DNA from 4 places in the Ammoniphilus soli genome. Region 3 is predicted to be linked to each of the others. Evidence: riboswitches for the same ligand, from Rfam matches in the RefSeq annotation. Region 3 holds a riboswitch; each other region holds the start of a gene.

Region 1 (3,055 bases), on a different contig from region 3:
TGAGATGCAGGCTAAAGAGATGATGCAAGATGGCCTATCTGCACAAGGTATAAAATTGGAAGTGGTAGGGGATGCAATTTATCGGTTTTCTCAGTACCAATGTGAATGGATGGTCCCTCAGCACATTATAGATAGGATGCTGAATCAAGATATTGATCAAACCGTCGAGTTTATTACATGCAAGTTGTTTTATGTCGTGCGGAGAATTGAAGAATAAAAATCTGTTTGCAAAATGCCCACATTTTTGCCCAAGTAATTTTTTTGACCACAACTTAGGTGGTCAATAACCATAGCCGCAAGGTTAAACGCTAACTGTAGAATTCATTTAGTCCATGTTGGGGGCATTGGTATTGGACTGATGTCCTCTTTTTTATTCTAAGATAGGAAGAGGGGAGCAGAGGTCAACTAAGTTCCTTTTAGAAACTCTGACATCATGTCTGTTACCTTTGACTCTAAAACGTCCCAACTTGGATTCTGCACATGGTGATTACCATGATATGCATATTTTAAATCTAAACGCTTATCCAATGGCTTCTCTGAGTATATTTAATAAATAAAATAACACATTTTTTGAGCCTCTGTAACAGTTCAGAGGCTTTTTTCTATAAGGTGCAATATTAAAAACCTAACCAAAACTAACTTTTGACAATTCTAAAGAATCTATTATCAAATCATTTATAGGTATTTTATTTCCGTTGTAGGTAATAAGAAGGATTTTGTATAATAATGTGTATAATAGGAACAAACGCACGAATGATGTATTATTTTATTTCTTACAAGAAGGAGAATAACTGTGCGAAAAAAATTTGAGACTATGGAAAAATTGGCTATCATGAATGGTAAGTTAATCGATATTGGACACAACATAAGTAAAGGGAATATTTCGGACGAAGAAGTGGTTAAACAGTTGAAAGATGTTGAAAAATCATTGCATGAACTGATCGATCAGTACAACAGTGTTCAATAAAAATTTGATTGATCTTATTTCGACGAAAAAAATTTTTTTGTCCGTGCCAAATGTACTAACTACAATACCAGTTTTATGGTAAAATTGAAATTAATTTTAAAGGCAAAACCATCGAAAGATGGCGACGCAAAGCTAAAGGGGCTACATTGGTTAATCCGATTTGCCAGCCAGTTGCCAAAGCCAAAAGTCCCCTTCAATTATTATATGGAGGGTAAAAATGAACCGATATAGCAAACAACAGATTCTGCATATTATTGATTTAATGCGAATGGACTCCAACAATTTTAATGATGTGGTTAGTATGGAGTTTCGAGATCAGTTAATCAAGGATTATGGACTGACTCATAAAGAAATTGATATTATTGAGTTAACTTTAAGTAAGGCGTATAGAAATATCTATGAGTTGCTTTGCGAATAACAAGATCATTTCGAGGACATACTCGGGATGATCTTTTTGTTTTCTAACAAACACCAAAAATCCACCTAGCTGTGTAGGAGGATTCGACGGAGGCTACATGCTCTTTAAGTTCTTTTAACAATCTTCTTATGGTAGCGGTGGTTCTTTCAAGATCATTAGCGATTTGTTCAAGCGGAATATTTTCGAAATTTCTATATTTTAGATATAACCGAAGTATGATCCAGGTGAGTGGGAAGTAAGCAGGATAAGAATAAGGCACATAGCTTGTCTATTGAATTAAGGATGTGGAGTGGACAAGAGGAGAAGTAGTTCCATATTTTGAATGGTTACATATATGGAAAACAAGTTTATAAAAATTCTAAACACCCTATCTCTAGTATAAATTGCAACTCCCCTGTTGCATGTTAATGGATGTTGGTCTTTTGGCTAACATCTTTTTTAATCGCATACAGTATACTGTGTATTATATATAAATAAAATGTTCGTAATTTTTTTATAAAAAATCTAGACAAAACAACAAAATAGGAGTATAAACAATGTTAAAGGTAAAATTTACATAAGGTGAAGAATATGGATGAGTTTACACTTTATCTCAATTCGATAAACGATATTGAGGAACTTAATGATATTAAAGAAGAAATAAAAAACCAAGTTATTAATTCTGAAATAACTTGGCAAGAAAGAATTGAATTGTACCGAAGAGTACGATCTATAAACTTGCGTATCAAACAATTGGAGGATACCGTTCAACCTTGACTTTTCTAATTTTCTTCTTTAAGCAATTTTAAGGTACATATGCCTAAAGGTACTTTTTCTTCATTTAATAATGTGTAGCCAGTTGAGAAAATTTTAACTTCTGTTTTGTTATCTAGATGTAATTTGCCACATTTGATGCAAAAGTACATTTTCCCTTCAATCTCCATTTCCCCAGTATCTCCATTCGCCCTCAAATTCACAACATTCTCTATTTTACATGATAAGAATTCTTTCTTAAACAATTACTTCTTGTCAAATTCAATCAAATTCTGACAAATTGCTACTTGTTAATGGAATTGGGACACAGTCTAATGGCTTTGTGTTCTTTTTTTACTGTCTTAAAAATGAAATGCAAGCTTTTACGCGATTATTATAGTCAATTGCAATTGTAGTATTGGAGGAGTAAATGGGTATACAAATCATCTTAGATCTTGGCAAAAGTAAGTACTTAATGTGGATATACTTGAAGGAACGGGACTTTAAAAGACCATCAATGCAAGTGATAGTTAAACATTTTGGTAGGCATCCAAGAACCATTATATACACCAATGTGAATGGATGGTCCCTCAGCACATTATAGATAGGATGCTGAATCAAGGTATTGATCAAACCATCGAGTTTATTTCATGCAAGTTGTTTTATGTCGTGCGGAGAATCGAAGAATAAATACTGACTGCCCACATTTTTGACCACAAAGTGTGGTCATTTTACTTTCTTCTGCATATAAGGTAGCACATGTGGGTATCTGTGACAGGCGCAAAGCAAATCATGAAGAGGAGGAAGAGCAAATGGGTTTCTTAGACGGTTTGATGGGAAAAGCTTCAGAGGTGAATATTAATGAAGTGAAAAGGGAGTTTGCGACTATTTTAGCAAGGAATGAAGAGGTAGAGAGGGCTTACAAGCTTATTCGTGAC
Region 2 (3,055 bases), on a different contig from region 3:
TTCATTTTGGGCAGTGCCGGTTTTGTGTTTGGATGGGACCGGGCGATGTATTCCCTGATTGCGTACTATATCGCGTTTAAGATGATAGATATCACCCTTGAAGGGTTGGACCAATCAAAATCCGTATGGATTATCAGTGACAAGCATAAGGAGGTAGGAGACACGATTCTAGCTCGTTTAGGTCGTGGAGTGACTTATTTACAGGGTGAAGGCGGATATACTGGTGATGACAAGAAGGTTATTTTTTGCGTAATCACTCGACTGGAGGAAGCCAAGCTCAAATCCATTGTAGAAGAAGTAGACAAAACGGCATTCTTAGCCATTGGGAATATCCATGATGTTAAAGGAGGACGATTCAAGAAGAAAGACATACATTAATGGGAGAAGGTGCAAATGGCATTCACAACGGATAATTCAATCTTTTTATTTTGCTATATTGTTAGTCGTTGGCGTGATAACTACGAAATTACCAAAGAGAACGGTTTTCTTGTTTTTTTATGCGAAAAAAGAGGGAGTCCCTCAAAAGCTAGGCTTTTGGGACACCCTCTTTTTTCTATTTGAGATTTATGATCTTAAAGGACGTAGAAAGCTTGCAGCTAAGCGCTTACGAGGTTTTCTTGGAGTCTACTGTTTAACATTTGGATTCGTTCATTAATCCCTTGTATAGACTGATATAACTCAATTCTTTCTCGCCAGTTTAACATGGGGTCCATAACGTCATCCTTTAGTTTTTCCTTTACTACCCTTAACTCTTCAATGTTTGTCATCAATTCGAGACGCTTGATTTCTACCTTCACTTTCATTTCTCCTTTCGGTAACCCGGCTGCCATGGTTATTCAACGGTAGGCCCGTGGCTTTGCGTCTTCATCTTTCGATGAATTTGCTATTATCGTGGTATAATCTATTTTTATCATAATTATCAGCAAAAGAAAAGGGGTAGTCCTTGTCAAGTTAATGAATATATTGTTTAAATTTGAAGGCTTGAGTGTTTGACAAATATTTTTATACATGATTTTATAAATAAAGCATGATTGTATGCTCATTTATGAGGTCTCGTAGAGAAACAGACTATTTTTATGAAGCTGCAGGAAACGGTTCAAGAAAGGTGAACCGTATTTTCTATTTGTTTGAACTTGAATGGAGGTTGTAGGGTGAGTCTGGAAAATGTTCAACTGGAAACCCATATGGCTCAGAGGGAAGACAGTTTTTTGCAAGGGGTGAAAGATTGCGTTCCGACTTTACTGGGCTATCTTAGCATTGGGTTTGCTGCTGGTGTTGTTCAAAAGACAGCAGGGCTTAGCATAGCGGAAATCGCTCTTTATGCCGGGTCAGCTCAATTTATTGCCGCTGGGATGATAGCCGCAAGCAGCTCGCCTACTGCTATAATTATTACCATTTTGTTTGTGAATTTACGCCATATTTTACTTAGTGCTGCCTTATCTCCTTTTTTTAGACATCTTACACCGTTCAGGAATATGCTTGTGGGTTCTCTTCTTACAGATGAGACGTTTGGCGTTGCGATTAACAAGAGGGCAAAAGAAAGAGGCATCAGTGAAAAATGGATGCATGGCCTCAATATAACCGCCTATCTGAACTGGTTCTTAGCCAATCTTGCAGGGGCGTATTTCGGGCAATGGATTGCAAATCCAGAGAAGTTCGGACTGGATTTTGCTTTGCCCGCTATGTTTATCGGTCTTCTTATTCTCGCTATGATAAGCAGATCCAATTTGAAATTAGATCTTATTGTTGCGGTAAGTGCCGTAATTATCGCTGTGGGCAGCAGTTTTGCGATCTCAGGCAGTATGGGTGTCATTGCAGCGACGGTGCTGGCCTCCACGGTAGGGATGGTGATGGAAAAATGGAAGTAAGATGGGGTATGTTTTTGATTATTGTAGGTACGGCTCTTGTTACGTTCATTCCAAGGGTACTGCCTTTAATGGTACTAAGCCGAATTGAATTGCCGGAGTGGGCTATGCGGTGGTTAAATTATGTTCCCATTTCTGTGATGGCGGCTTTAATCGGCCAAGAGCTTTTGATGCATGACGGAGAAATCTCATTACTTAATTTAGAAGCATTAGCAGCCCTGCCGACCTTTTTAGTGGCCATCATGACACGCAGCTTGTTATCGACAGTCGTTGCAGGGATTACTTCCACCATGGTGTTACGATTTTTGTCGTGATAAAAAGTGTCCTATCGAGCAGGATGCAAGAAAGCGCCTTTCCATTGGGGAGAGGCGCTTTTTATTTGAAACCAAATTTATTTCTTGAACTTGCCTAGTTCTATGGCTACAGGGGTAACTTGATTAGGTGCGGGTGCACAGCATAGAGATAGATCTCTTGGGTCACCAGCCGATTCAAATTCGGAGTCTTCCTTGGTATAAAAGATCTCCCATGCATTGTCATCCGGATCGTACACCCATACTTTATCCTGGACCGCATAACAGCAAGTCGTACCCATTTCGTCAATCGTAAGAAGTCCTGCAGAGCGTAATCTTTCGCCAAGAGCTAATACTTCTTCGGTTGTGTTCACCTGGAAGCCCAAGTGGTTAAGTGCACCTTTTTTCTCAAAAGGTCTTACATTCAGCGAGAAGTGCAGAGCCGGGTCATCTAATTCAAACTTCGCGTAGTTGTCTTTTACCTTGGTGGGTTCCGTTCCGAAAAATGCCCGGTAGAACTTTAGGGATGCCTCTAGATCCTGGCAGTTGATGGCGACATGCATTCTTTTTATCATCGATTTTCCCTCGCTTTCATTTATTTTCCTTCTTTTGCAAATTGCTCCATGCGTGCTTTTATTTCGTCGCGAACCGTACGGAACTGTTCCATAATTTCTCCTTCGGTCCCGGTGGCTTTAGCCGGATCGTCAAAACCCCAGTGCCATCTCTCGGCTTTAGGATTGGATACGACGGGGCAATGGTCATTGGCATGACCGCAAAGCGTAATAATGTAATCCGCATTCTTTAAGGTTTCAGGATCGATGACATCAGAGGTATGGTGGCTGATATCCACTCCGGCTTCTTTCATCGCTTGCACGGCACGAGGGTTTAAGCCATGGGCCT
Region 3 (3,055 bases):
CAAGACTTTACTAGCTACAAGTCCAACTACATTGCCATTGATATTTATAAGGGGGCCACCTGAGTTTCCTAAGTTGATCGGATTATCGAATTGAATATACCGGTTACCCTCATATCCACGATCAGCTACGCTGATTACCCCTTTGGAGACGGTGTAACTGAACTCAAGAGGATGGCCTATGGAAATGACGGTTTGTCCAACCCTATAACTATCACTTATCTTAAGAGGTTTAACCTGTTCAATACTTCCTTTTATTCTGATAAGGGCCAGGTCATGTTTGGGGGCTGTAGCGATGACTTCACCTTCAAAAGGAGAGCCAACTAACAAGGATAGTTTAACATTCTTCTGATCACCAACCACATGTTTTGCGGTTAAAATATGCTTCTGGTCCACAAAAAATCCAGCACCTTGATTGGAAGAAGCTCTAACAACTACCGTAGAGCGAAGGGCATTCGCTACAGCATTAATCGTCTTATCTTCCTCGGATCCACTGACTTGACGGAATTCCTTTTGAATCGCCTCCTGCTGTTTATGCAAAATCTGGGATAATTCAGCCCTTGTTACATACTGATTCGGCCGAAAAGTTCCATCATTAAATCCATTGATGATGCCCGATTCACTTAAAGATTTTACAGCGGGGTAGGCCCAATGATCTGCCGGTAGATCCTTAAAATAAGAACCGGAATTAGCTAAGGCAAATCCGCCGAACAAGGAAAAGATGATCAACATGAACAACGTTCGTTTTTTCAATCCTGCAACCTCCTAGGTGAAAGTCGTTAACAAAAATAGTTAATTCGACGACTCCCTTTAAAACCCTTTTATGATGCAAAAAAGTTATCAATAAGAGCATCCCCTATCATGGGATGCCTTTCTATCGCTTAAGTCTTTGTAAATCATGGTCTGACATAATGACATGTCCAACATTCTCTATTAGTTTATCGCAGCATTTTAATATGACCGAATCCGTTAGCTTTTCCTTTCCTTATTTTCGCTTTAAGGAAATATGGACACCGCTTGCCCTCATAGGAATTCGATTCTATAGAGAAACTGAATCCGGTGCTTTGTTTGTGAAGCTGAAGAATCGGCCCCGCAAACAAATTACTAGAACAGAGGAGTCCAAATAAAAAAATCGTTCGTTGTTTTTATTATGAATTGAAAGAAGGTGGTAATGGCATACTTAGGCTTTTTATTATATGTCAACATTGTGAAAAACAATTTCCCTGCCCCCTTCAAATAGATTTAGATGTTTTTGTTGCTGAACTGGGAGGAAATTCAGTCAGGTGCCCCCATTGTGAAAACCGAACGGTGAACTAGGCTTTGATATTCTAACCAGAAGCAAAAGGAAAAAGAAAAGGTAGCAAAGATAAAAATTCATTCTTTTCACCTTTGAACTGTAACAAATGGTTTCTCCTTTTCTATTAAGGAAATTACCACCACTTGCAAAGCCGGCACTGGCTTAAATGTCCAATCCCACCTGCCAAAGCGACAGAAATTACCCACTTTTTTCTCATTTGATATCCTCCTTGAAATCAAATTCTACAGCAATCCGTTGATTCACACCCTTTCCAATGATCGCTTGTTCATGTCTTCCAAGAGCTCCTTCTCTTTTTCCTTTCCACCACCTGAACAGCCATACCCAAGCTAGAATTCTGATCCACAAACAGCCGGGCCCCGGCAAGACAGCCGCCCAAATAAGTCAAATGAGCCAACACGACAATAAAAAGCTATGAATCAGATTCGATTTACATCGCTCATGCTTTCAAAGCAAAATCTATATCTCATTCCCGGTGATGTTCATCCCAATGCAGATGGCCAAGCCCTTTTGGCTCAATTGGCTATTGATTTAATACCCTAACGAAGGGCTGCGAGAGCAGCTCTTTTATACTGCTATTTTATATTGATTCTTCATATGCTATATTATGAAGTAACTAAATCAATGGATGCGATGAACGATTTTCTGTACAGTGGGCACTTGGAAAATCGGGAGCGAGTAGTGCAACCGACCGATTCTTTCTTTGGGATGGAGTCGGTTTTTTCTATATTACGGGTAAGGAGAACACCATGAATCGCAAGCGCTATATTTTAGGAGGTTTTCTACTTTGCCTCTTCCTACTTATTTATCGCTGTGAGTTCCAACCCCCATTAAAAATTGTCCCGGATGACTCGGACAGTCCTCTCTATCACTTTTTCGTTAACCATATGCTGGATGCTTCAGGAGGTGTGTATACCAATCTGCGGGATGATCATCCGATCGTTGCGGATGTAGCCAAAAATCATGCCTACTTATCAGAATCTACGGGGCTGCTGCTACTCTATGCCGTAAACAAACAGAAAAAGGACCTTTTTGATCAGCAAGTGCAATTTCTAAATAAGCATCTTTTAATGAAGGAGAGTATTATAAGGTGGATGATAGATCCCGCTCGAAAGCTCGAAGCGGAAAGCAATGCCAGTATAGACGATCTTCGGATCATTCGGGGACTCCTCTTAGGATACCGCCTATGGGGCGAGACTTCCCACCTTCATCAAGCCTTAGCCCTAGCCGAAGGTGTGAAAAAGTGGAATCTAAGGGAAGATTTTTGTCTCGTGGATTTTTATCATACGGTAGATAATGAAAGAACAAGTAGGACTACCATTTCTTATCTCGACCTTTACACGATGAAGCTATTGTCTGCTGACGACCCGGTTTGGGAAGAGGTCTACCAACATTCGTTACAGTTAATAGAGAACGCTCGGTTAGCTAGTGGACTTTATCGCAAAACCTTTGATTACCAACAAAACCAATGGCTTCCTCAACAAGAAGTCAACTTAATCGATAGCCTTTATACCTCGCTTCATCTATGGGAAGCTGGAATAGATGATGATAAAACGGTATCTTTCATTAAAAAGCAATGGGAACAACAGGAGCGGTTGGTGGGCATCTACTCTCCTGAAGGTCAACCTATGGCAGCATTTGAATCCCCTGCCGTTTACGGATTGGCTCTTCGCATCTTAGAAAAAACAGAAGAGAAGCAGCTTATAAAGGAAATCGCAGAAAGACTCTACCTTTTGCAGGTCC
Region 4 (3,055 bases), on a different contig from region 3:
TTTTGCCCACCTGGATTTTTACAATATACACGGGGCATCTACTTTATTGGTACCGCACTCAAATTATTACGCAATTAAGGAGAAATAAAAAGTTATTGTCGCTCTTGACCCTTCTTTTTATAGGTAGTTGGATATACTTTGTCTTCTCTGAACAACTTTTTGTAGCGAATCATCTTTCTTTTGTGTTTTCTTCTATCACATTGCTCGTTACAGCTTGGGTCCTGCTTACCCAAGTTATTCATAAGGTTCATCTTCGGTTCCAGAAAGGAATGACCTTTTATATCTTTCTAAGCCATTCCGCCTTTATTAATTTCGCCAATAAATATTTTTTATATAGATACGGTTATACCGACTTGCTGATTCAAAGCAAATGGTTTTACTTGCTCTATTTAGGGGCTATTTTTGTCATAACCCTCATTTTCTCTTATTTCCTAGCCTTGATAGTCAATCGACTTTTAAGTGGCAATACAAGGAAAGAAAATAAGAGCGGAAGGCAGTCTGCAGCGGTTTAGCAAAAAATAAGAAGACCTCCCTATCCTGTCTTATAGACTGGAGGGAGGTCTTTTCATTATGCATCGATAATTTCCCTGCCATTATGCAGGACGGGTTACATTCGTTTTCACAGGCGGTGCAACTATCGGCTGGTAGGCTGAGGTTCCATTAAGATAAAGAAGGCAATCAGCGGGATGTAGATTTTCTTACACAAAAGATAAACATCTCCCGAAGAGGTGTTTTCTATGTAAAAAAATGTACCAAACTTCAACAACTCCAAACCTTCCCTTTCTATAATGAAGGTAAGCAATCTGGCTACTGACTAATGGAGGAGGAATCTGATGAACTCGCACGAGGTATTGACCAAGGGAAACATTGTAAAAGTGAACAATGAGAACCACCCATCTTACGGTGCAATTGGTTATGTGCGCACAGTCGTCTCCCCCGATTTGTACCAAGTAAAATTAATTGGCGGAAAGCTCCTATTCCTGTTAAAAGAAGAAATTGAGCTTTGGTTGGATGTAAATGCCGAAATGATATAGTTAGACTAAAGCCGAATTCCTTTAAAAAGGAAAGTTCAGCTTTTATTTCTTCCAAAATAGTTCTATTTTCCCACTCATAAATAGAAATAAGGGTATAAAGCGCGATATTCTCTCCTGACGTATTTCTGTAAACTTTAAAATATGACTATATTCGACAAATCACATAAATCGTACGATAATGGCAAAACCTCTGAAAAGAGCTGACGCAAAGCTAAAGGGGCTTCATCGGATTATCTGATATGCCAGCCAGCTATCGAAAACGAAAGTAGATGACCCTTCCCTCCGTCGTTTTATGTGATCATGATCAGGGGGTAAATCGTGAATTTATTTCAAAGATGGAAATACAATTGGCACTGCTTTTGGTATTGTTTAAATGAACAGATGTTAAAAGATTGTACTGATAACGAACAAAAACTAATCATTCACCATAAGGTGGTTTATCATCGAAATAAGATGTTTTCGATCTAGCTCTTAAACTTCCCCAAAAATATACACCTTTCGTTTGCTTTCATAGAAATTTTCAGAATAATTTACCTTAAATTTTGTTAAACTCCATGTTATGACACACTTCGATATTCACTTATTGGTAAAATGCACTTATAGCTTTTATTGAATTCTGGTACCAATAAGAACGGGGCAGGGGTGGGACACTGTGGGGACGGAGCAAGACTTCTTAGATCCGGAATGGCTAAATCTAATTCTTGAGGCAAGGGCATTAGGAATCTCAATTGAGGAAATCAGGAATTTTTTAGGACAATCTTCACTGGCTAAGTAAGGCATATTTCTATTATTGTTAACTTATGGTAAAAAACAATAACAAAGGAGCCTATTACATGCTTGGTAACCACCGTATCGACGATGAGACGTATAGGCTAGTAAAAGAAGCGATGGACTCAGGAAAAAGCAAGGAAGAGTTTCGTAAGTTCTTGAAACAGAAGATAATAGAGAAAAACAAGATAAAAGACTAGCCACTTGCTCTAGAAAATCAAAGAGCCCTGCCAATTTAGGCAGGGCTTTTTCATGCTTAGATCACTTCAAAGCTAGTCTATGCAAGCATACAGATCTTACCTATTTTAGTGTCCTTGATAATCCGCAGGACTCTGGATAATGAAAGCTTTATATAGCTTAACAGTTGAAGCCAATTCGTTTGTAGCAACCTTTCAGTTAAACAGCATTGTGGGTGGACTTTAAATAGAATTCGTAGTAAAATAGGAACAAACGTTCCTAAAAGAGGAGTGAGCTCTATTGTTAAAGATTTCACCATTACGTAAGAAGAAATCACTTCAAGATGATCTCAAACGTTTCAAAGATCAACCCACCATAAATAAGATTCTGCAAAGCCTCTTATCCTCTAAAAAACAAAACCGCCCTTCCACATGCCCTCATTGCCAAAGCCATTGGGTCATCGGTCATGGCCAGTATCGCGGCCGACAACGGTATAAATGCAAATCCTGTGAACGGACATTTAATGAATACACTAATACCCCCCTTCACCGTACTCACTTTCCTGACAAATGGGTGAAATTCCTTGAAAGTATGGTTCGTGGGGAGTCTCTTCGACTGGCTTCAATCAGTGTTGGAATTTCTTACGTTACTTTATTCTATTGGCGGCATAAATTAATTCATGCCATGCTTAAACTAACTTCTAACAAGATCCCTTATTCAAACCAGAAATATGTACCTGTCGGCTTCTACCCACCTACTTGGCTTGTCTCCCAAGAACAAAGTTACCGCTTCGGTTCCTGGATTCTTCGTTTCAACTGGATTGCTGGAAAATATCTAACTCGTTATGTAGCCTGGTTTCACTTTATTGATCGTCATAGGAAGGAACCCCTACAAGAGACCATGACAGAATTTCTTGTACAAAGCAGTTCCATCTCACTAGAACAAACCTATCAAAATTTGCGTAATGCATCATAGTTCCCCGCTCTAACAAACACCCACAACATGATTTAACTGAAACCCTAATACATATAAAACTATAATTGCGACCTCTTTATTTCTGACAATGTTTCTATAGT

What was found. A riboswitch is a leader RNA that binds a small molecule or an ion and turns the genes downstream of it on or off. The one in region 3 is predicted to bind cyclic di-GMP.
Region 1: linked by a shared signal. The riboswitch ahead of ABLT31_RS10005 (hypothetical protein) and the one ahead of ABLT31_RS27840 (glycosyl hydrolase family 8) in region 3 are both predicted to bind cyclic di-GMP.
Region 2: linked by a shared signal. The riboswitch ahead of ABLT31_RS03800 (hypothetical protein) and the one ahead of ABLT31_RS27840 (glycosyl hydrolase family 8) in region 3 are both predicted to bind cyclic di-GMP.
Region 4: linked by a shared signal. The riboswitch ahead of ABLT31_RS26030 (anti-repressor SinI family protein) and the one ahead of ABLT31_RS27840 (glycosyl hydrolase family 8) in region 3 are both predicted to bind cyclic di-GMP.

The regions. Positions count from the first base shown of each region.
Region 1 is NZ_JBEGDL010000003.1:441,339-444,393, reverse strand. Features, by position in the region: gene ABLT31_RS10015 (hypothetical protein) at 5-217, shown strand; gene ABLT31_RS10010 (hypothetical protein) at 833-967, shown strand; cyclic di-GMP riboswitch class I at 1,059-1,146, shown strand; gene ABLT31_RS10005 (hypothetical protein) at 1,185-1,385, shown strand; gene ABLT31_RS09995 (DUF3973 domain-containing protein) at 2,147-2,335, opposite strand; gene ABLT31_RS09990 (PH domain-containing protein) at 2,930-3,055, shown strand, end outside.
Region 2 is NZ_JBEGDL010000001.1:680,033-683,087, forward strand. Features, by position in the region: gene ABLT31_RS03795 (YitT family protein) at 1-378, shown strand, start outside; gene ABLT31_RS03800 (hypothetical protein) at 597-830, opposite strand; cyclic di-GMP riboswitch class I at 811-895, opposite strand; gene ABLT31_RS03805 (AzlC family ABC transporter permease) at 1,152-1,868, shown strand; gene ABLT31_RS03810 (AzlD domain-containing protein) at 1,859-2,179, shown strand; gene ABLT31_RS03815 (ArsI/CadI family heavy metal resistance metalloenzyme) at 2,257-2,730, opposite strand; gene arsC (arsenate reductase (thioredoxin)) at 2,751-3,055, opposite strand, start outside.
Region 3 is NZ_JBEGDL010000023.1:21,843-24,897, forward strand. Features, by position in the region: gene ABLT31_RS27825 (trypsin-like peptidase domain-containing protein) at 1-750, opposite strand, end outside; gene ABLT31_RS27830 (hypothetical protein) at 1,508-1,660, opposite strand; gene ABLT31_RS27835 (hypothetical protein) at 1,727-1,855, shown strand; cyclic di-GMP riboswitch class II at 1,930-2,014, shown strand; gene ABLT31_RS27840 (glycosyl hydrolase family 8) at 2,062-3,055, shown strand, end outside.
Region 4 is NZ_JBEGDL010000018.1:87,865-90,919, reverse strand. Features, by position in the region: gene ABLT31_RS26040 (acyltransferase family protein) at 1-512, shown strand, start outside; gene ABLT31_RS26035 (hypothetical protein) at 834-1,034, shown strand; cyclic di-GMP riboswitch class I at 1,205-1,292, shown strand; gene ABLT31_RS26030 (anti-repressor SinI family protein) at 1,687-1,809, shown strand; gene ABLT31_RS26025 (anti-repressor SinI family protein) at 1,868-2,002, shown strand; gene ABLT31_RS26020 (IS1/IS1595 family N-terminal zinc-binding domain-containing protein) at 2,280-2,954, shown strand.